DNA from 2 places in the Isachenkonia alkalipeptolytica genome. Region 2 is predicted to be linked to the other one. Evidence: riboswitches for the same ligand, from Rfam matches in the RefSeq annotation. Region 2 holds a riboswitch; the other holds the start of a gene.
The links. Region 2 has a riboswitch for cyclic di-GMP ahead of ISALK_RS00160 (hypothetical protein). Riboswitches for the same ligand answer to the same signal wherever they lie in the genome.

Region 1: another riboswitch for cyclic di-GMP. It lies ahead of ISALK_RS01645 (nuclear transport factor 2 family protein); the one in region 2 lies ahead of ISALK_RS00160 (hypothetical protein).

The regions. Positions count from the first base shown of each region.
Region 1 covers NZ_SUMG01000001.1:344,499-355,103, reverse strand. Annotated here, with positions in the region: gene ISALK_RS01680 (ABC transporter ATP-binding protein) at 1-95, shown strand, start outside; gene ISALK_RS01675 (ABC transporter ATP-binding protein) at 88-1,047, shown strand; gene ISALK_RS01670 (sensor domain-containing diguanylate cyclase/phosphohydrolase) at 1,163-3,001, opposite strand; gene ISALK_RS15490 (PAS domain-containing protein) at 3,113-4,507, opposite strand; gene ISALK_RS01660 (hypothetical protein) at 5,117-5,431, opposite strand; gene ISALK_RS01655 (MoaD/ThiS family protein) at 5,561-5,800, opposite strand; gene ISALK_RS01650 (SAM-dependent methyltransferase) at 6,020-7,078, shown strand; gene ISALK_RS01645 (nuclear transport factor 2 family protein) at 7,172-7,609, opposite strand; cyclic di-GMP riboswitch class II at 7,691-7,776, opposite strand; gene ISALK_RS01640 (ABC transporter ATP-binding protein) at 7,859-9,631, opposite strand; gene ISALK_RS01635 (ABC transporter ATP-binding protein) at 9,632-10,605, opposite strand, start outside.
Region 2 covers NZ_SUMG01000001.1:28,422-39,026, forward strand. Annotated here, with positions in the region: gene ISALK_RS00110 (glycogen/starch/alpha-glucan phosphorylase) at 1-68, shown strand, start outside; gene ISALK_RS00115 (N-6 DNA methylase) at 329-2,413, shown strand; gene ISALK_RS00120 (hypothetical protein) at 2,510-2,719, shown strand; gene ISALK_RS00125 (hypothetical protein) at 2,977-4,074, shown strand; gene ISALK_RS00130 (CsbD family protein) at 4,282-4,470, opposite strand; gene ISALK_RS00135 (cation diffusion facilitator family transporter) at 4,669-5,565, opposite strand; gene ISALK_RS00140 (histidine racemase CntK family protein) at 5,739-6,569, shown strand; gene ISALK_RS00145 (DNA polymerase IV) at 6,631-7,704, opposite strand; gene ISALK_RS00150 (glutaredoxin family protein) at 7,846-8,139, shown strand; gene ISALK_RS00155 (DUF3159 domain-containing protein) at 8,245-8,910, opposite strand; cyclic di-GMP riboswitch class II at 9,108-9,190, shown strand; gene ISALK_RS00160 (hypothetical protein) at 9,280-9,600, shown strand; gene ISALK_RS00165 (SGNH/GDSL hydrolase family protein) at 9,717-10,556, shown strand.

The DNA of each region.
Region 1 (10,605 bases), 320 kb from region 2:
ATTCGTTGTCTAAGGACCATTCCTACCGCTGCTGGTTGGGCCATCCCCTGGGGGAAAACAATAACTCGGAGGAAAGGAGGGATTTCAATGTCTAATGTGTTGTTGGAAGTAGAAAACCTCAGCAAGGAGTTTAGGTTAAAGCGTAAACAAACCCTCTCCGCGGTAAATCAGGTGTCCTTTAAAATCCAAAAACAGGAAACCTTAGGGGTAGTAGGGGAGTCGGGCTGCGGCAAGACTACCCTCGGACGGACCTTGATCAAGCTCTATCAGCCCACCTCCGGCAAGGTTTTATTCGACGGAGAGGATATTTTCAACCTGAAGGGCAAAGCCGACCGGGCTTATAAAAAACGCGCCCAAATCATACTCCAGGACCCCTACGCCTCGTTAAACCCCCGAATGACCGTCGGGGATATTGTCTCCGAAGGTCTGGCCCTGCACGGAGGCTATCGGGGTAAAGCGAAAACCCGAAGGATTCAGGAACTGCTGGAGATGGTAGGACTTAACCGGGAACAGGCCTCCCGCTTTCCCCATGAGTTTTCCGGCGGGCAGCGGCAGCGCATCGGTATTGCCAGAACCTTAAGCGTCGAACCGGAGTTTATCGTATGCGATGAGCCGATTTCCGCCTTGGATGTGTCGATTCAAGCCCAGATCGTCAATCTTTTAATCGATCTGCAAAAAGAGCTGGGCCTTACCTATTTGTTTATCGCCCATGATCTTTCCATGGTTAAGCATATCTCCGACCGTATTGCCGTAATGTACTTAGGAAATATCGTAGAGCTGGCAGACAGCCAGGAGCTGTACCAAAACCCTCAGCACCCCTATACCAAGGCCCTGCTTTCATCGATGCCCAGCACCGATATTTTGAATCCTATGCGGAATCGACGAATTAAAATGTCCAAGGAAATTCCAAGTCCGATCAATATACAGAAAGGCTGTCGTTTTTATTCTCGTTGTGCTCAAGGAGATGAGCATTGTCGACTCCAAGACCCGGAACTAAAAACGCTGAATAGAAAACATCAAGTTGCCTGTCATAAAATAATCCTATAAAAGACACCGCCTTAGGACTTTATAGAATCCTACAGGCGGTGTCTTTTATAATGATTTTTTTCAAGTGACATAGCTTTCGTTAGCTGGTTTTCTACGTATTCTATATTGCCTGTATTTAGCTCCTCTTATCTAAAACTTCCATCCATTGATCAAAGTACTCGGGATCGATGGCGGTGCCCTTTGCTTCCGTTAGCTCTTCCAGGGCCTTTTCACAGGAGTAGACTTCTTGTCGGGTGCGGGTACTGGTTAGGTCATCATAGAGGTTGGCAAAGTGAATAATCTGAGACCACAGAGGGATTTCTTTTCCCTTCAGACCCTTAGGGTAACCCTTCCCGTCATAGCGCTCATGATGGGCAAGTAGAGTATCACTCAAAGGAATAAACTCTGTTGAGGAGTTAAAAATGGAGTAACCGATTTCACTATGCCGGGTGATTTCCTGCTCTTCCTTTTTATTCAGCTTTCCTTTTTTCAGTAACAGATCCTCCCTTATACTGATTTTCCCGATATCATGATAGTAGGCGGCTCTTTCCAGATTCTGAAGTTTTCTGCCTTCAATGCCCATAGAAACACCGATCCTTCGGGAAAGTTCTTTGATCCGCTCTGCATGGCGTTTTTCCTCGGGAGATCGAATAAATAACTGTTGTAAAATTCCATTGATATACTTTTTTCGTACGGTTTCCCGCTCTCGGAATTTCTGACGATACATGCGGGTTTCCGCTTGGCTTAGGGCATCCTCCATCGTGATGCGGGTATGTTTTTTGGTATAGGATCCCACTGAAAAGGATAAGGGCAGATTGCAAACGATTACCTCCTTTGCCAAGTCCTCCATTCTTTTTTGTATCTTTAAGGTTTCCTCCACTCCTGTTTCGGGAAGAAAAACCAGAAATTCATCTCCGCCGGTTCTGGCAACCAGGTCCTCCTTACGGGTGACCTGTTTCACTACTCGAGCCGTCTTTAAAAGGAGCTCGTCTCCCGCTTTATGACCGAAGGCATCATTAACCAGTTTTAATCCGTTGGCATCAATCATAATCATGGACAGGGGTAGATTTCTTTCCACATCCAATCGCTGCATCTCTTCCTCGATAAAATGGCGATTATACAGACCGGTTAATTGATCATGATAACTGAGATATCTCACCCGTTCCTCCGCTTCTTTAATATGGGTGATATCCACATCAATCCCCTGAAAGCTCTCCACCTCTCCCCGCTTGTTAAGGGTGCAAAACCCGTTGGTCATAACGCTGATCCGCCGTCCATCCTTGGTCTGTAGGGTGTGCTCAAAGTCGGAAACTGTTCCCCCCTGTTTTAGGATTTCTTCTCCAAAGGCTTTCAGCTCCTCCCTTTGATCCTCGGGAGCCAGTTCATAAAAAAACATTTTTCCTAAAAGTTCCTCTTCCTCATAGCCGAAAAGGGCTTTGGCCGAGGGACTGACGTAGGTAAACTGCCCCTTTGGATCCAGCTCAAAAACCAGGGCACGACTTCGTAAGGTAAGCTCTTCGTAGCGTTTTTCACTTTCTTTCAGGGCCTTTTTTATTTCCATGATATCCGTAATATCCTCAAAGGTTCCCAGCATACCAAATATCCGCTCTTTTTCATCATACAGGGGAATTTTGCTGGTTCGTACATATCGATGTTCCCCTTTCTCATTCACCACATTTTCGATAAAGTTGATTTTCTCCTCCCCGGTTTCCATTACGAATCGGTCATCTTTTTGATAATCCTCCGCGTAAAATTTCCAGGCCATTTCATAATCGGTTTTGCCGATAAGTTTTTCCGGTTCTTCCCATCCGGAATCCTTGGCAAAGGCTTTGTTACAGCCTAAGTATCGACAATTTCGATCCTTCCAGAATACCCTGAGGGGAATGGTGTCAATAACCTTTCGCAGTAAGTCTTCTGACTTTTTAAGGGCCCTTTGCAGGTCCCGGATATTTTTTATGTTCTGTTGTTCGTTCATTTGGTATCCCTGCCTTTCGGTACGTTTGCCTTTGCTATTATTATAACAGCTCTCCTACTTCAGGCCTAGTCTTATTTCTTTACTCCGCTGATTAGAAGCAACCAAATTCCGCTACTTTTCTCTTAACTCCGTATTTTCCTGTGACAGTTCATTAATTCGATGTTTCTGAGCACGAACCATGGTTATGTCCACAAAACTGATCACGATCCCTTTAATCCTGTCATCGGAAGTTCGGTAGGGTATAATCTTCATCAGATACCATCGCCCCTCCTTGCCTTTTACCTCTTTTTCGACTTTCTTCAGATTCTCAAGAACCCTTGCCCCGTCTTTTAGCAAATCCTTCACATCCAGATTGTGGGAAATATGACTAAGAGGCCGCCCCACATCCCCATCCAGAAGATTCAGCTGTTTTTTCACTCCCGGGGTAAATTTTCGAATTCGCATGTTTTTATCAATAAATATCGTGCCGATTTCCGTACTGTTTAAAAGATTATTCATATCATCATTCAGTTCCGTCAGCTCTTCGATTTTGTTTTGATACTCGGAGTTTACGGTATAAAGCTCTTCGTTTACGGACTGAAGCTCCTCATTGGTACTTTGAAGTTCCTCGTTGGAAGCCAGAAGCTCCTCGTTGGTAGCCTGAAGTTCTTCATTGGAAGTCTCCAGTTCCTCAATCGTTGCCTGCAGGGTTTCCTCTTTATGGTTTAGTTCGTACTCCAGGTCCGTAATTCTTCGGACGGAGTTTTCTTTTTCATCATAGACTTCTTCCAATCCTTGGGGTTTGGCCGTAGAATCCCTTTTTTCCACCTCCCCTTCTATAAAGGAAACAATCCAAAACTGCTCTTGGGAGGTTTTGCTGTAATAGGGCTTTATCACAAGCCGGATCTTTTTCTCCGAGAGCCGAATTCCTTTATAAGAAACACTCTCCCCCGTTGCCCTTGCCCGTTTGATTGCGGTATGCAGGGGAATGGACAGAGCCTTGTTAACCATTTTTAAAATATTAAAGCTTAAGCTATCCTTTGGCAGAGCCAGATAGGGGTTGACATCTCCGAAAACGTACACCAGATTATGTTCATCGTTAATGGCCACCGTTGCCGGTGCATAATCCTTCATTACTTCCCGGGCGATCTCTTCGTGAAAGGTTTTGTTTTGAATCTCCTTAAAATAGGTCCCTACTTTTTTACCCGGCGAAGGGGAGTGGATCTTTTTGATCGGGTCCCCTCGAAGGCTGCCCAGAATGTTCTTCTTATCCCCTTCTCTGACACGGTAGAGCTTCCATTTGCTCGATATGGTTTCAAAGGAATTGATCATATCTCCAAGGGATTCACTGGCTCCGAGAAAAAGATATCCCTTTTGCCTCAAGGCGAAATGGAAAAAGGAAAGCACCTTTTTTTGGGATTTGGGATCAAGATAGATCAAAACGTTCCGACAACTGAGAAGATCAATCCGATTAAAGGGAGGATCCTTTAGAAAGTTTTGTCGGGCAAACACCACCATTTCTCGAATTTCCGTTCGAACCCCTCACACGGGGACGGTTCATTTGTGAGGTTTCAAGCAACCACGCCATTTCATTAGTCCATTAATAATCTTAATGATAATAAAAAAACACTTTCCGTTCACATATTACTCCTCTTTAAAGTACTATTCTACAAAACCCTCTCCAAATCCTTTATTTTTTGAGAATTGGTTCCAAAAAAACCTTCGGCATTTTTCGCATAATAAAAGCTTCTTTTGAAATCAACCACAAATTGCAGTCGCCATAAAAGAAGCTTTACCTCAGAGCCTCACAATAGAAGGTTCTATTGTTAAGTTTTCAAGCAGATACCCTGCTACTTTCAATAAATATTTTTATCATTTTTATCTTTACAAGGGATTTTTCTCAATGACTTTTATTGTTTTTTGCACATCTTTCGCTTTTTATAAGTCAAAGGGACCGAACTGGTCCTTCCCAGCTTATAGTGTTTACAGGATTTCGGTCCATAGCAAAAAGATTCGAAGCGGTATTTTTTAATATCCCGGTCCAAATCCTGTTGGAACTCCTTATGATCAATCCCTCTTGCAAATCGGTTGAAATGATGAAAAACACCCGAACTATCAAGTGTGTTAACCACTTTTTCATTCTTCCATATCTGCATGTTCTTTTTTCTCATGAAATCCTTTTTGAAAAAAGATATTGTTCATTGCAAATACAAAACCTAGAATCATTGCAAAACCCATATCATTAAGGGAGTATACCTCAACGATAAATAATACAACAAGTAATACGATAACGACAGAAAAATAGTAAACTGTTTTTTTCCTTTTCAACTTCCCCGTTACCCTTTGAATCGGTTCAAAGGGTCTTAAAACACTTTTATTAACAGCTTCAAAGAAAAACGAAAACACTCCGATAATAATACCAGTTACTATAGCAAAAATAAATGGATTCATCAATACCATCTCCTCTCTTTTATATTTGATTTCAGATTTCTTGTGCAGACTTTGAATTATAAATAATGCCTCGGGATAAAATACTTCCCGAGGCTTGTAACAAATTGTAATTAATAAAATTCAATAAAACTACATCCCCCCTGTTGGTGGAAACACGGATACGGTATCTCCATCTTTTAAAGGTGTTGTAAGCTCTGCATCAAGACCATTGACTAACAAAATTTTAATATCTTCTTTGTTAACATTTAATGCTTCCACGGCCTGTTCAACAGTATCGCTGCCTGTTAAATCATACATGCATTCTTTGGTGCATACTTCTTTTTCCCGGCCTTCCCGCAGTTTTGAAAACAACTTTACTTTTACACCCATGAGAATCCTCCTTTCCATAAATAGTCTCTAAAGTAATTAAGCATTTTGTATGATATTTCGATTAATGGTATTCATTTTTTTACCCTAGGCTTGAAATTTGAAACTAAATTTTTTTCAAAATTATGATCATTCCGTTTACTGAGAGGTTTCCCGGGTATATGTGCCTTGATAAAAGAGGTAATATTATAAGCAAAATACTTTATACTAGGAGGTTACTAAATGAGATTTGAACCGCTACTGGAGAAAAATAAAATCCCGGATTTTCTGATTCGTTGGGGAGCTCGTCGTATGACATCAGCCAGATTGAAGGAAATAACATCCTACAGCGCAGAAGAGCATCAACAATATCTCACTCAATACATTGAGGATTTAACAAAGCAACCGATTGCAATAAATACTGCGGAAGCTAACGATCAACACTATGAAATCCCTACAGAATTTTTTCAGCATGTTCTAGGTACTCATATGAAATACAGCTGCGGATATTGGAATAATCCGGTTCCTTTTAAAGAACTGAAAGATCATTTAAGCGATGCGGAAGAAGCCATGCTAAAGTTGACATGTCAACGGGCGGAAATAGAAGATGGGCAAAATATTCTAGATTTAGGGTGTGGTTGGGGCTCTTTAGCGCTGTATATGGCAAAAAAATATCCTTCAGCGAATATTTGGGCGCTATCCAACTCCGCTACACAAAAGTCTTATATTGATGCCAAGGCTAAGGAGGAGAGTTTAGAGAATCTTACGGTGATTACGGAAGATATCAATGACTTTACCACGGAAGTACGCTTTCACCGTGTCATATCTATTGAAATGTTTGAGCATATGCGAAATTATGAACAGTTGATGAATAAAATTTCGGAGTTTTTATTGCTCAGGGGACGGTTATTTGTACATATCTTTACCCATCGAACCACGCCCTATGCCTATGAAGTGCGAAGTGATAATGATTGGATGACCCGACACTTCTTTTTAGGCGGCACTATGCCCAGCCGGGATTTGCTTCATTATTTTACCGATCGGTTTTCATTGGAAAGACAGTGGGCGATTTCCGGTATACATTACCAAAAAACCCTGGAAGCCTGGCTTCAACGTATGGATGAGCAAAAAGACATAATCATGCCTATTATGGCTGAAATAGAAGGGGAAGATGAAGCCTTAAAATGGTGGGTTTACTGGCGGGTATTTTTCATGGCCTGCGCCGAGTTCTTTTCTTTCCACGACGGAGATGAGTGGTTTATCAGTCACTATCTTTTTGAAAAAAATATGTTAATATCCTAAAAAAGAACGCTCTTGACTTTACGGCTTAAAGAGCGTTCAGTACGAACCTTTACAGATTCCCTGCAGCTTTTATTTTTACTCTAAGGCTGTTTCCTATAACCCTTTTTGCATTTGATTTACTACGGAATTGACCATTTTTTTTGGCAACCATGAGGAGGAAGCCTGCTCAGCAAGACTGAGCCGGTCATACACGGTGCTGACATCTTGGATTTTATCTTTGTTAAATTTGTAAGAACACATCGTCAGGAATGTCACCTTCTCCCCTTGCATTACTCCGGATATTTCATGCTCATAAATAGCTCGATCCCCTTGAATCACTTTTTCCGAACCCACATCTCTGAATTTCAGATTCGTTGTGTTTTTATGGAACCAGTCCAAGTATCGGTTCATCTCTTCCCGTCCACAGAAACTTCCATGAGGGTTGTGCCAACAGAAGTCATCGGTTATAAGAGACATCAATTTTTCCCGGTCCTGCTCTTCCAAGGATTTCACAAAATCGTTCATCATAGCTACTTTTTTCTCATCAGACATTTTTTCACCTCCTTTTCCGATTCAGCCGATTGAGGTTGCAGAGACACTGTAAAGAAACCTAATGACAAAAACAAAAAAACCGACCTGTTAGGCCGGTTACGCTACTCACTCCTCCGTAACAGGAAGCGTCCAAATCTGGTTACGGGATCTTCGTGTCCTCTTAAGTTTCTCCTCGAAATGCATGTTTGTTTGGCTTATACCCCATTTGGTTAATAATTAACAGAACATTCTTAAAAATCAACAGATATCTTAACCTGCCCGCTCTTCCCTTTCTTTTTTGGAAAACTGGGTGTGATAAAGCATACTGTAGTAGCCTTTTTGATCCAAAAGGGTCTGATGATCTCCCCGCTCGATGAGTTTCCCCTCCTGAATGACAAAAATCTCATCGCTGTCTTCAATGGTGGAGAGGCGGTGGGCGATGGTGATGCCGGTTTTCTCTTTCATCATCTCTTTTAAGGACTCTTGAATCAGCCGCTCGCTTTCCGTATCCAGGGCGGAAGTGGCCTCATCCATCAGTAGAATAGGACTATCCTTTATGATGGCTCTAGCAATGGAGATCCGCTGTTTCTGTCCTCCCGAAAGTCCGAGACCCCGTTCTCCGATCACGGTATCGTAGCCTTTTTCCAACTTTATAATAAAGTCATGGGCATTGGCTCTTTTCGCCGCTTTTTTGATTTCTTCCTCACTGGTATTTTCCCTGCCGTAGGAGATATTCTCCCCAATGGTTCCCGTAAATAGATAGGGATTCTGGGATACATAGGCTAACTCTTTTCGAATATCCCGAATCTCGGTGTCCGCCGTGGAACGGCTCCCTACAATGATTTCTCCCTGATCGATTGAATAAAGGCCTAAAAGAAGCTTTAAAATCGTGGATTTTCCCCCGCCGCTTTCTCCCACTAAGGCGATGGATTTTCCTTTTTCCATGGCAAAGCTTAGATTATTAATAACCGGGGTTGCTTGATCCTTTTCATAGGAAAAGCGAACGTTCCGAAATTCAATGTATTCAGGCTTACCAATTTCCCGTTGCTTCCCGGACTCTTCGATTCTTGGATTGATCACAGAAGGTTCATTATCTTCATCGATGATTTCAAACACCCGGTCCAATGAAGCCCTGGCTCCTTGTAAGGACTGATTAAACTGGGGAAGGAAGTTCAGCACTGAGTTAATGGCCCCTTGAAGATTGGTAAAGGCCACGACTACACCGATACTCATCCATCCCAGGGTGATAAAAAGAATTCCGAAGACGATGATGAACAAAAAACTGCTGGTAAAGGCCAGGTTGCTGAGGATTCGAAGCTTCGCCTGCTGTCGGCTTCTTTGATAGGCTTTTTCATAGACCCCTTCGTTTACTTCCTCCATTTTTTCCTTTAATAAGTTCTCAAGGTTATAGGACTTCATCACCTGAAAACCTTGAAAAATATCCGTAAGATTTTGGGTGAACAATGATTTTCTGTTTTGCACTTCATCACTGAGAACTTTCATTTTTTTCGCCGACCCCTGATTCAGCTTAAAGATTACCAGGGTAAAAATCAAAAATACGATGGCCAGCCGATATTCCAGCACAAACATATAGATAACGGCGGCGGTTCCTAAAATCAATAGATTGGCAAAATTTAAGAAACCTTCCTTCAAAAAAGTCTCGAATTCTGTTAGATCGTTGGTCAGTCTTGAAATGGTATCTCCCGAGTGCCGGCTTTTATGATAGGTATAGGGAAGATTCATGGTTTTCGCAAAAGTTTCCCGGCGGAGTTTTCCCATCAGCACCGCAATGTTTTTTCGCCCGAAGTAGGCAAAGATCGGTGTGGTAATAAAAAGCAGAACCACAGTAATTCCGGAGATGATTACCACTCGGTAAATCAGCGCAAACTCCCCTTCTGCGGCGTAGTCAAACACGTACATTAACAGGGTGGCTAGGGTCAGATTTACCAGGGCATTCCCAAGTCCTAATAGAATAAAGGGGAGGATGAACTTCAAGACTTTACTTTTTTGGTTGTCAAAAATTCGTAGTATCTGCTCCTTCAATTACATCGCCTCCCTTTTTCCGTTTTCCATTTGTTTTTGATAAAGGCTTCGGTAATAGCCGTTGCTTTTAATGAGTTCTAAGTGACTACCCGTTCCTACGATCTCTCCATCTTTTAGAACAATAATCTCATCGGCGTCTTTAATTGTGGATAACCGGTGGGCAATAATGATGGATGTTTTTTCTTTTAACTCGCTGTCCAAAGCCTTTTGAATCAAGCTTTCCGATTCATTATCCAGGGCCGAGGTAGCTTCATCCAACAAAACAATATTACTGTCCTTCAGAAAGGCCCTTGCTAAGGAGATTCGTTGTTTTTGTCCTCCGGACACCCGGTCTCCAAGTTCTCCCACCACCGTATGGTATCCCCGATCAAGATTTTTGATAAATCCGTGGGCATAAGCCTTTTCTGCAGCACTGATGATTCCACCTTCACCGACTTCAGGCTTCCCGTAACGAATATTTTCCTCTACATCTCCGGGAAACAGATACACCTCCTGAGGTACGAAAGCAATATTTTGGCGAAGGGCCTTTAAATTCCAATCGGAAAGATCCTTTCCCCCGATTTCTATTTTCCCCGAAACCACGGGGTAAAAACCCAGCAAAAGCTTGCTAAGGGTGGTTTTCCCGCTTCCACTTTCTCCCACCAAGGCGATCTGTTGGTTCTTTTTAATACTGATGTTGATGTTTTTCAGGGACGGCTCCGTAGCACCGGGATAGGTAAAGCTTAGATTTCGAATGGCAATGACCTCTTGATCAGACTGCTTTTCCCACCGAAAGTTCTCATCAAAAGCCAAAACCTTTCCGCCGGTTCGCTCCTCGCTTAAATTGATTACACTTTTTACCCGCTTGTAGGCCGCCAAATCCCCTTTTCCGTTTCCAATCAGCATTGGAATTTGAGATAAGGGAAAGGATAAATAGTTTAGTAAATTGGTAAAGGCAATTAAGCCTCCCAGGGTTAAATCACCGATGCTGATAA
Region 2 (10,605 bases):
CCAGTGACCGAACCATTAAGGAATACAGCGAAGGGGTGTGGGATTTAAAACCGGTGGACCCCACCTAAAAAGTAAGGAGACAGTAAAGACCGGTCTCTAAAGCAGCTTTGGTAAAGGGAATTTTAAAGAAGAGGATTTTAAAGAAGAGGATTTAAGTAGAGGATTTAATCGATGATTGAAGTTGACCTTAAGGGATGTCTGCAAAGAATTTTTGCAGGCATCCTTTATAAAGGGAGGCTCTTCCGGCAGCCTGTATGATATAATGACCTGTATGATATAATGATAAGAAAATAACAGAATTGGCGGAAACATAAAAGGGGTTCTCTTTATGAAAAAGACTGTACTGAAGAAACTGAAAAAAGCCTTAGGTATCTTAAGCAACCAGCGGATCGTGGAAAATGGTCCATTGTTGAACGGGAAGGATGCCTATGAAATCATCAATAAAATTTTACTGTACCGAATATTAGAAGACAAGGGCTTTATTGCAAGCGGAAGGGAAGGGCTGCTTCAGTCGGAGTACCTATTTCTGCCCCTGCATCAGATACTGTATGGGCTGCAACAAGGGAAATATCCCGATGGAAAAATCCCCTGGACCCCGGAGGGCAAACAGGGGATAGAGGATGTATACCATGAGCTGAAAAAAGAAGGCCTTTCTTTTCAAGAAGCGGAGGACCATCTTTTGGGGGATCTCTACGAAGAGTTCCTGGATCCGAAACAACGAAAAAGCTTAGGACAGTTTTATACCCCGCCGGAGGTGGTGGCCTATATTGTGGAAAAAGCTTTACAGGATGCGGACCTCGTGAAAAACCCCTATATCAAAGTGGGGGACATCGCCTGCGGCTCCGGGCACTTTTTGGTTAAAGCTTATGATGTTTTATATGATAAGTTTCTGCAGGCACTGCCGGATTTACAGAAAAAATACGGTGGGGAGTATTGGCAAAAAGCAAATCTACATACACATTTACTGGAACACTGCATATTTGGGATGGACTGTGACGGCTTCGGGGTAAATCTTACGTCGATCAATTTACTGTTGAAGGATCTCAGTCATCTACCCAAAACCTTGAATATACTGCAGGGGGACAGTCTCCGACGCTGGGAGGAAGAAGAGCTGAACTCTAAGGAAAAAGGGTTCTTTTCGGAAAAATTCGATGTGATTGTGGGAAATCCCCCCTATGTGGGCCATAAAGTCCTGGAAATTCCCTATAAAAAGTGGCTCCTAAAGAATTATCCCCGGGTGTTTCAGGACAAATCCGATCTGTCCTACTGTTTTTTTCAACGGATCCTGGAGAACCTGCACCGGGAGGGAAAGGGGATGATCATCACCTCCAGGTATTTCATGGAAAGCCCCACGGGAAAAACCCTGCGAAAATATCTTAGGGAGCAGGGGGATCTGCTGGAGATTGTAGATTTTTACGGCGGCGAAATTTTCAAAGGCCTGGGAGTTGCGACGGCAATATATTTAATGGCACCGAAATCAGAGAATAATCGGGACGAAGGGGTACTGCAGGTTCGAAAACTGCGTGATCCGAAGAATAAAATAGAAGCGGGAATTCCCTTAGAAGAAATGTTTCAGGGAAGGGCCTTTGCAAATTTTGCATTGACCCAAAGGGATTTAAAGGAAAAGCGCTGGACCCTGATCGCACGGGAGGATAAAGCCCGGTTTGAAAGAATCGAAGCAGCTTCCGAAAAAACCCTGGGGGACGTGGCGAAAAGTTTTCAGGGAATCATTACCGGTTGTGATAAGGCCTTTGTCCTCAACGGGGAAGAGGCCCGGGAAAAAGGCATCGAGGGGGAGTTGTTAAAGGGGTGGATCAAAAACCGGCACATCGAAAAATACGGCCTTTTGGAAAATGATCAACAGCTGATTTACGCCGATCTGATAAAAGATCCGAAGGAACCCTTAAAAGCCATGGACCATATCCGGAATTACCGGGAAGGCCTTAGTAAGAGACGGGAATGTCAGCGGGGGATACGCCCCTGGCACCATCTGCAATGGGGAAGATCTACGGCACTGTTTGAACAGAAAAAAATCCTTTTTCCTTATAAAAGTGCCACGAACCGCTTCGCCCTGGATGATGGACAAGTATATTGTAGTGCGGATGTATACGCCCTGGTGGTGAAGGATTCCTATCAAGAAGAAGTATCCCTGGAATACCTGCTGGGTCTTTTAAACTCTCGGCTTTATGAACAGTATTTTCAAAGCTTCGGAAAAAATCTGGGGAAGGGGATCTACGACTACTATCCCAACAGCGTGATGGACCTTTGTATTCCCATGGACCCCACGCTGCAGCAAAAAATCGAAACCCTGGTGGGAAGCATTCTTCAAGGGTGGGAAAAAGAACCCTTACTGCAACAGATTGATCGGATATTGGAGGACTATTTCAAAATAGATACCCAGGGCAACCGTTAGCTAAAAATCAAGGAAGGGTAAAGAATCATTAAGAGTAGGAAAACGGGAAGAAAAGGAAAAGGCTTATTCAAAGATATTTTAAGAGGAGGCGGTAGGATGGAGACCAAAAAGAAAAAATGGGGCTTGTTGCTGTTGATGCTTTGCGGAATGTTTTGCTGTTGTAAAATGATGGGCTGTTTTGACGGGAAGTGCGGTTGCCCGGGAAAGGGTAGCGGAAAATCCAGGAAAAAACCGAAAGGAAAAACACGGAAAAGCAAAATTAAGATGAAAAACTGTAACGGTTGCTGGGTAATCAGCTTTAAATAGGGGGACCTCAGGGGGAGGCGTCGCCTTTATAAGAAAAAGATCCCAGGGAATCATTGTGATAAAGAACAATGGCAAAAAAACCGATAAATTTTTAAAAAAAGTTGAATAAAATAGAGGATTTTGGGAATATTTGTAGAACTATTACTATAGGTAGTAGAACGGTAAAGGGGATGAGGCTGGTGGCTTTAGTAAAATGTCCGGAATGCCAAAGGGAGATATCCGATCAATCGCAAGTCTGCATAAACTGCGGGTTTCCAATGGTGAAAGAATTCAGGGAGGACCATCTGGTCAACGTATTGATAAAAAATGATGAAAAGCGGGTGAAAAACTTGATGACCCGGGCCTATTTAGAGCTGGAGGATCGGGAGTATTCAAAAGCCGAGGAATTAACGGAAAAAGCTCTGGAGTTGGAGCCAAAACTTGCCGAGGCTTACATCCTTAAGCTTTTGGTAGGGCTTCAAGTATCCGATGCAAGGGCAATGGTGGCTTCGGCGGACCGGCCCTTAACGGAGTACAAGGATTATAACCGGGCTCTGCGCTTTGCCCGGGGAGAAGACCGGGAGAAAATCCTGGGATACAACCGGGAAGTGCTGGAAGGTTTTGAGGCGGAAAAAAACGAAAAAATTTACCAAAGAGCGAAAGCCGCAATGAACCGTGCCCTCACCGTGGAAGACTATGAAGCGGCGGCGGTGAAATTTGAAAGCATTCCGGACTATAAGGATGCCCTAGAATGCTCTGAAGAAGCCCGGCGGCTGGGGGAAGCCCAAAAACAGCAGACCGTGTATTTGGAAGCCACGGAAAAAATGGAACGGGCCAAGGAACAGGAAAAAGCAAGGGAAATGGATAAAAAGGAAGCCGCATCCCTTTTGCAGGAAGCCGGACTCCAGTTTCAATCCATCGAAGGTTATCAGGATGCAAAAGAACGAAAGCAAGCCTGTGAAGAAGAGGCCCTGGGCCTAAAACAGGAGGAGACCTATCAAAGGGCCCTAAATAAAAAACAGGAAGCCTGCCGGGAAGAGGAATACCAGGAGGCGGCACAGCTCTTTCGCAGTATTGCCGAGTATAAAAATTCCGAAACCCTGGGGAAGGAATGCGAAGAGCAGGGAAAAAAAGTGGGGGCTCAATACTTGGAGAGCCTGTTAAGAAAACGGAAAAGAAAAAAGATGTTAAAAAAAGCCGTTGTTACAACCGCAGTGGTGGTCATAATCCTGGCGGTTATCCTGGGAGGCATGACAAACTTTACTTATTCCCTGGATGAATACCATAACCTGCAACAGGGCCAGGGGGATTATATTTGGCAGGAGGCCTTCCAACAGATCAAAAATTGGTTTGCCTATGCCAGCAACATCTTTTAGCATGGCCCTTTAAAGGGTACGGAGGAAAAAGACAAACAAACCGATAAAAAGGCGATAACAAAGAGAGATGAAACCGGTAAAGAACAGATTGAATCCGGTAAAAAAAAGGCTGAAACCAATAAAAAAAGACTGAAACCGATAATAATAGATAAAAGAAGAACCCCTGATGCCGGCTATAGAACACCAACATTAGGGGTTTTTTAGAACTTACATTTTTCGATGCATTTCCCGTTCCGCCGCTTCTCGAGAAAGGGAATACCGTTCCTGTAATTTCTCGATCAATTTGTTTTTTTCTCCGCTGATGTATAATAAATCCTCATCGGTAAGGGCCGTCCATTTCTCCTTGATGTCATCCTTGAGGTGGTGCCATTGGGCTTTAAACTTTTCGTGGTCCATGGTAAACCTCCTTTACAACACATAAAACACAATGATAAATTATAACTAAAAACATATCCTGAGAGTATCTACTTATATAATACCCCTTATGGTCCTAAAGGAATCAAAGCAAACATAAGCAGATGAATTTTTTTATTATGCAAGGGTCTCCCGGAATTTTAGAAAGGAGAGGTTCTAATCCCCTAAGCGGAGGAACCATTATGAAGGAGGCTCAATATGGATGGTGACGATGGCCTGTTCCCCGAAGAAATCCTTTAACTCTTTTTCTAAAGCATCGGCAATGTCATGGGATTTTTTCAAGGATAACTCTCCCTTAAGGACAATATGAAATTCCAGGACGATTCTTCCACCGGCTTTTCGACTTCGAAGCTTATGATAATCCAGGATTTCTTCGTATTTTTCAATGATGGAATAAATCTGTTCCAGTTCCTTTGGATGAAGGGTAAAGTCCAGCAACTCACGAATTGCCGGAAGAAAGATGTGGATGGCCACCTTCAGGACTAAAACACTGACTAGGATAGCCGCCACAGGATCCAAAATGACCCATTGCCCTCCCAGGAAAATGGCTCCCCCCACACCGATCAAGGCAGCAATGGAAGTCCAGCCGTCAGAGCGGTGGTGCCAGGCATTGGCGATAATAGAATTGCTGTTGATTCTCTTTCCAACTGCCAAAGCGTACCTAAAAAGTCCCTCATTCAACAGAATTGAGGCCAGGGCCGCAAAAAAAGCCCACCAGCTGGGAGTTTGTAAAATATCCCCTCGAAGAAGGGAAAGAATGGTTTGAAAGCTGTCAATAAATATTTGTAGGGCCACAAACCCTAAAAATAGGGCGATGAATAAGGTGGCTAAGGTTTCATATTTTCCGTATCCGTAATTATGATAATCATCGGGCGGCTTACTTCCCAGCCGTGCGCCGAGATAAGCAACAATGTCGGTGGAAAAATCGGATAAGGAGTGAAGCCCGTCGGCAAAAAGGGCGCTGCTGTTTCCAAACAACCCCGCAAATATTTTAATCCCGGATAAAAGGAAGTTCACAAAAATCCCCACCAGGGTGACTTTATTAATTTCTTGTATTTTAGCATCGTTTTTTTCCATGGCAGAACCTTCTTTCTTCATAATGATGATACCCAAAGTTTGCTAAAAATTCACAGGGATTTAGAAAGTAAAGGCGTTAAATCATAAAAGAAGCAGTGGAGCAGAATGAAAAGTCCAAGATTCGAGTGGAGACGGATTAGAAAATTGAAGAACTGTTGACTGGAGGGTTATATATGAAAGCATCCTTTGTAAAGTTGAGTCCATCAGAAAACACTACGATTATTATAACGGATCCGGGGATAAAGCGGGAGGAATACCCCCAAATTGCCAACACCGCTATGGCCTACACCCATTTATACGGAGAACAGGTAGGGTTTCTTACGCCAAAACAATCATCGGAGGCCAAAGGAAGAATGGAAATGAGCGGCGGAGAGTTCTGTGGCAACGGCCTGCTGGCTCTGGGGGCCTACCTTGCCTGGAAGGAGGATCTTGAACAAGAAAGGTTTTTCCTGGAGTTTTCCGGAGTGGAAAAACCCTTAAGCTGTGAAGTTGAAAAAGTAAGTCCCCTAAGCTACCGGGTAAAGGGGGAGATGCCCGTGGAAGGCTACGAGATCACGAACAAGGAAGTAACTGTGGGAGAAGAAAAAATTTCCGGAGCCTTTGTAATAATGAAGGGAATCTCCCATTATCTTTTTCTTAAATCGGATACTCAAAGCCGGAACCTGGATTATCCCGGCTTGCTTAAAAGCTTAGCAAAAGAAGAAAACAATCAGGCCTACGGCGCCCTGGGCTACGAAGTAGATGGAGAAGACATTCAGCTATCCCCCTGGGTGTATGTTCCCGGGGTTGAGAGCCTTAGAGAAGAGCGCTCCTGCGGTTCCGGAAGCCTTGCCCTGGGTCTCCTTTGGGCCGCGGAACGAGAGGAAGATATCCGCCTAACCATTCGACAGCCCGGGGGAAGCATCGCTGTGGAGATAGTTTATGACCGGGAGGAAAAAAAAGTCACCGCGGCGTCAATTGAAACCGAGGTGATCATTACCTGTGAAGGGAAGCTTTGGTTCTAAGGGTCTCCCAAGGAAAGTCCCGGGATTTATTCCTTGTTGACCCCGAAAGAGCTTTTCCTTGTTATAAATCAAAGAACGACAGCTGCTGCAGATCCTCGGAAAGGAGATTTGAGGCCGTCAGCCCCATCAAACGAAGGGGCTTGTCTAAAGGCAGCTCCTGAAATAAACCGTTGGCTACTTCATAGATTTCCTCGGCTTTGTTGGTATGCTGAAAAAGCGTCTTGCCCCGACTTTGTACTTTGAAGTTTTCATCCTTGATCTTCAGGGTAATGGTTCGGGCATGGAGTTTTTTGTCTTGTAAATCCCGGGACAGTTCCTGGGAGAAGTTCTTCAAATAATCTTCCAGCACCTCACGGTTTCGGGTCCCCTTGGAAAAGGTACGCTCAATCCCTAAGGATTTCCTCTCCCGGCGGGTATTCACCGGACGATGGTCAATGCCCCGAATCCGTTGGTAGATTTCCCGGCCGGATTTGCCCAGGAGATCCACAAGAAACTCCTCGGAAAGCTCCAGAAGGTCACCAATGGTGGATAGTCCCAAATTATTCAGCAAAGCACAGGACTTCGGACCAAGGCCGTGTACCTTCTTTATGGGCAGGGGGACCAAAATACCGGGAACCATATCCGGGGTTATTTCCTTGACCCCCGCGGGTTTATGCCAGTCGGAAGCCAGTTTTGCCAGGAATTTATTATAGGAGATCCCCACAGAAAGGGTCAGCCCCGTTTCAGTATAGACTTTTTCCTTCAGATTCTTAACCAGCCTGTGGGGTTTGGCCCCTAAATGGGTAATATCTAAATAGGCCTCATCAATGGAGACCTTTTCTAGGACGTCGCTGAAGCGGTGAAGGATTCGAAAGACTTGCCGGGAAACCTCCTGGTAGCGCTCCATCCGTCCGGGAACATAAATCCCCCGGGGACATTTTTGCCTTGCCATAAACATGGGCATCGCCGAATGGACCCCGTATTTTCGGGCTTCGTAGTTTGCCGTGGTTACCACCCCTTTATGGCTGCGACCGCCGACGATGAGGGGTTTACCTTTTAAAGAGGGGTTATCCCGCTCTTCCACGGAAGCATAAAAAGCGTCTAAATCCACATGCAAAATGATGGGGAGCTCTTTGTTTTCATCAATGTTTGTCATCGGAACCTTCACCTCACTGATCCCTATTTTACCATAGAGATCATCTGTTTGCCATCACTGAAGAAAAGCAAAACACAAAATTAGGAGGCTAAGACCATGAAAAAAATTATTATGTACAGTACCAAAACCTGACCCCACTGCATAAAAGGGAAAGAGTTTCTTTCCAAGTCCGGTTACCATTATGAAATTAAGGATGTCAATGAAGACCCGGAGGCCAACCGGGAATTTCAGCAGCTAGGCCTTCAAGGGGTCCCGGCCTTTAAAATTGGTGAAGAAATTGTTGTAGGACTGGACATTCAAAAGATCCAAAGCCTTCTGGACTACACTGTAACTCCCTGTGAATCCTGTAATAAACGAATGCGGGTACCAAAGGGAAAAGGAAAGCTCAAGGTCACCTGTCCCAACTGCGGGCATAAAACCATAAAGAAGACGTAAGGTAGGACGACAAAAAAAAGGATGCAAAAATAAAAAGAACCTGTAGAACCGCAAACCTATAGAATCACGAATCTATAGAACAGAGCAAGAGAAAACCCGAAGGAATTAAAATCCTCGGGTTTGTCCTTTCCAAGGGGGCTGATCTCCCCGCTGATACTCTTCCACCCCCGGTCCCTTCAGCTTTTTCAGTCGCCAAATACCGTAAATATAACTAAGGACCAAAACCGGAACAATCATCGGCCAGCCCGATAGCGTATTAACGAAGGCCAGCTCCGTAGCGCTGCCCCGCTGGAAAAAAATCAGCCGGATAAAAAAACGGAAAAACAGTAATACCGTCCAGACTATGGTGACTTCCCGGTATGCAGGTTTCACGTCTTTTCGTAAAAACCAGTCCAGGGGCCAGCCCCGGGTCAGATGGGAAAGCCATGCCGCTAGGGGTTTCCCGGTCACCAGGCTGACAAACGCAACAAGAAACAAAAAAGCGCTGCTGACTAAAGAGCCGACAAAATAATTGGCGGCACTGCCGGTAAAATAGGCAAAACTTGCTGCAAGAGAAACTGCAAGAAACCCGCCTAAGGCATAAAACCAATTCTGCTTTTTAAAAAAACGGAAAAACCCAAGAAAAGCGGCAATAACAAAGGCTGCTCCCGTAGCCAGGGTCAAATCAAAAAAAGCATTGATCAAGGCAAAGATAATTGGCGGCAGCAGCGCATCAAAGGTTTTCCCCGATAGTGTAGAGCGAAGCTCTTCTAAAATTTCTTCTTTATTCATAACAATCCCTGCTTTCTATTTTCTCATTACATACCCGGAAAGAAGAGTCTTGAAACCATTAAAGGATCAGTGAAAAAAATAAGTAGAAGAGAATAAAGCCGGGGAAGATAGTAAAGCAGCGAGTGTAAAAAAACAGAAGATTGTGAAAATTATCATAAAAACTGTTTTGTTTTTGTTTTACGGGGTATAAGTTAGATACCTTAACGGGGGCATAGATCTTTGAGGAGTAACTGGACGCTTTTCTCAAAGGGAGCCGGCAGCGTAACCGACCATTTATGGTCGGCTTTTTTGATGGAGAAAAGGGGGGAATGAAAAAAACATGAAAATGGCGGTTTTTCCAAGAGGGTAAAAAACCAAGAGGTGGGGAACATGGTTGAATCGTGGATGCTGTTCAATTTTGCGTTAGCCTTGCTTCTATGCCTGTTGATCAACGGTATGGTAGTGAGACCAGAAGTTGATATTAGAGCTTATTTGAATCTTGAGTATACCATCACAGAACAAGAGAATAGTTATTATGAAGGGGATTCAAAGTACTTCCATGAACTTGAATTAAATAATGGGACGAAATGGTGCAGAGTCAATTGGTTTTCAAAAACATTACGATGGATGAGCGGACTATTTGAAGAAGAGCGGTTTGCTTTATGCAGGGTGACAACCGGATGTCTTTTTATTACAATTAACCGACAGTGAACCGGTTGAATAAGCGACTCTTAAGTTGGTCAGTTTTTGATGGGAATAAAGGGATATCGAAAAAAGTAAAATAATAATAAGGACAGGTCTTCTAGGCGAAAAAAAGGAGGGAAACTATGTATAAAAAATGGATGGTGTTCATTCTCGTAGTAATAATGATTTTAGCACTGCCGATTAATGCTTTAGCGGCGAGACCGAACGCGGAGGCTAGGACATATTTGAATTTGGGAGATTCCATAGCGAGGGGCACTGGAGTCGATCCTATGGATGCCTATTTTAGTGGCTATTCTGAGTATCTCAGCGGGTTTGGATTTGAAGGTGGAAACATGGCTTTCGATGGGGTCACAAGCAGTTGGATTCTCAATGAACTATTATATACGGACTGGATGCAGGAAGCTGTAGAGGAGGCGGATGTCATCACCATAAGCATCGGAGGCAACAATATCCTTCAGCCGGTGATTGGAGCAATGATGAAGGCTTACAACGCACAAAGTATTAGTGAATTGGAGGAGAAAATTGTCAATGGAGGCCCAGATATATGGGATATCATTATTCAACAGCTCCTTGCAGACGATGAGCTTCGAGCTGCATTGTGGCTGGGCGTAGAAGATTTTCAAAGCCACTGGCCTCAAATTATTAATGCAATACATTATTTGAATGAAGAGGCCAATATCATCATCCTGAGCATCTACAATCCGGTCTGTAAGATGGAATCCCCGGAGTTGTATCAGTTAATGGAAGAGTTGATTCGGCCAATGAATCAGACCATGAGAGAAAATCAAGGAAGACGGGTCAGTGTAGCCAACGTATATAATGCTTTTCGACGTAATGAAGATGCGGTTAATTTTTCCATAGCGTGGCCTATAAACTTGGATCCACATCCTACAAACATTGGACATCAACTGATTGTGGAAGAGTTGATGAGGGTGAGAAATCCCAGGGTTTTTGCTAAATGAGAATTTATTAAAAATATTCTAAATATATCTGTTTAGGTTTTTTTGAAGC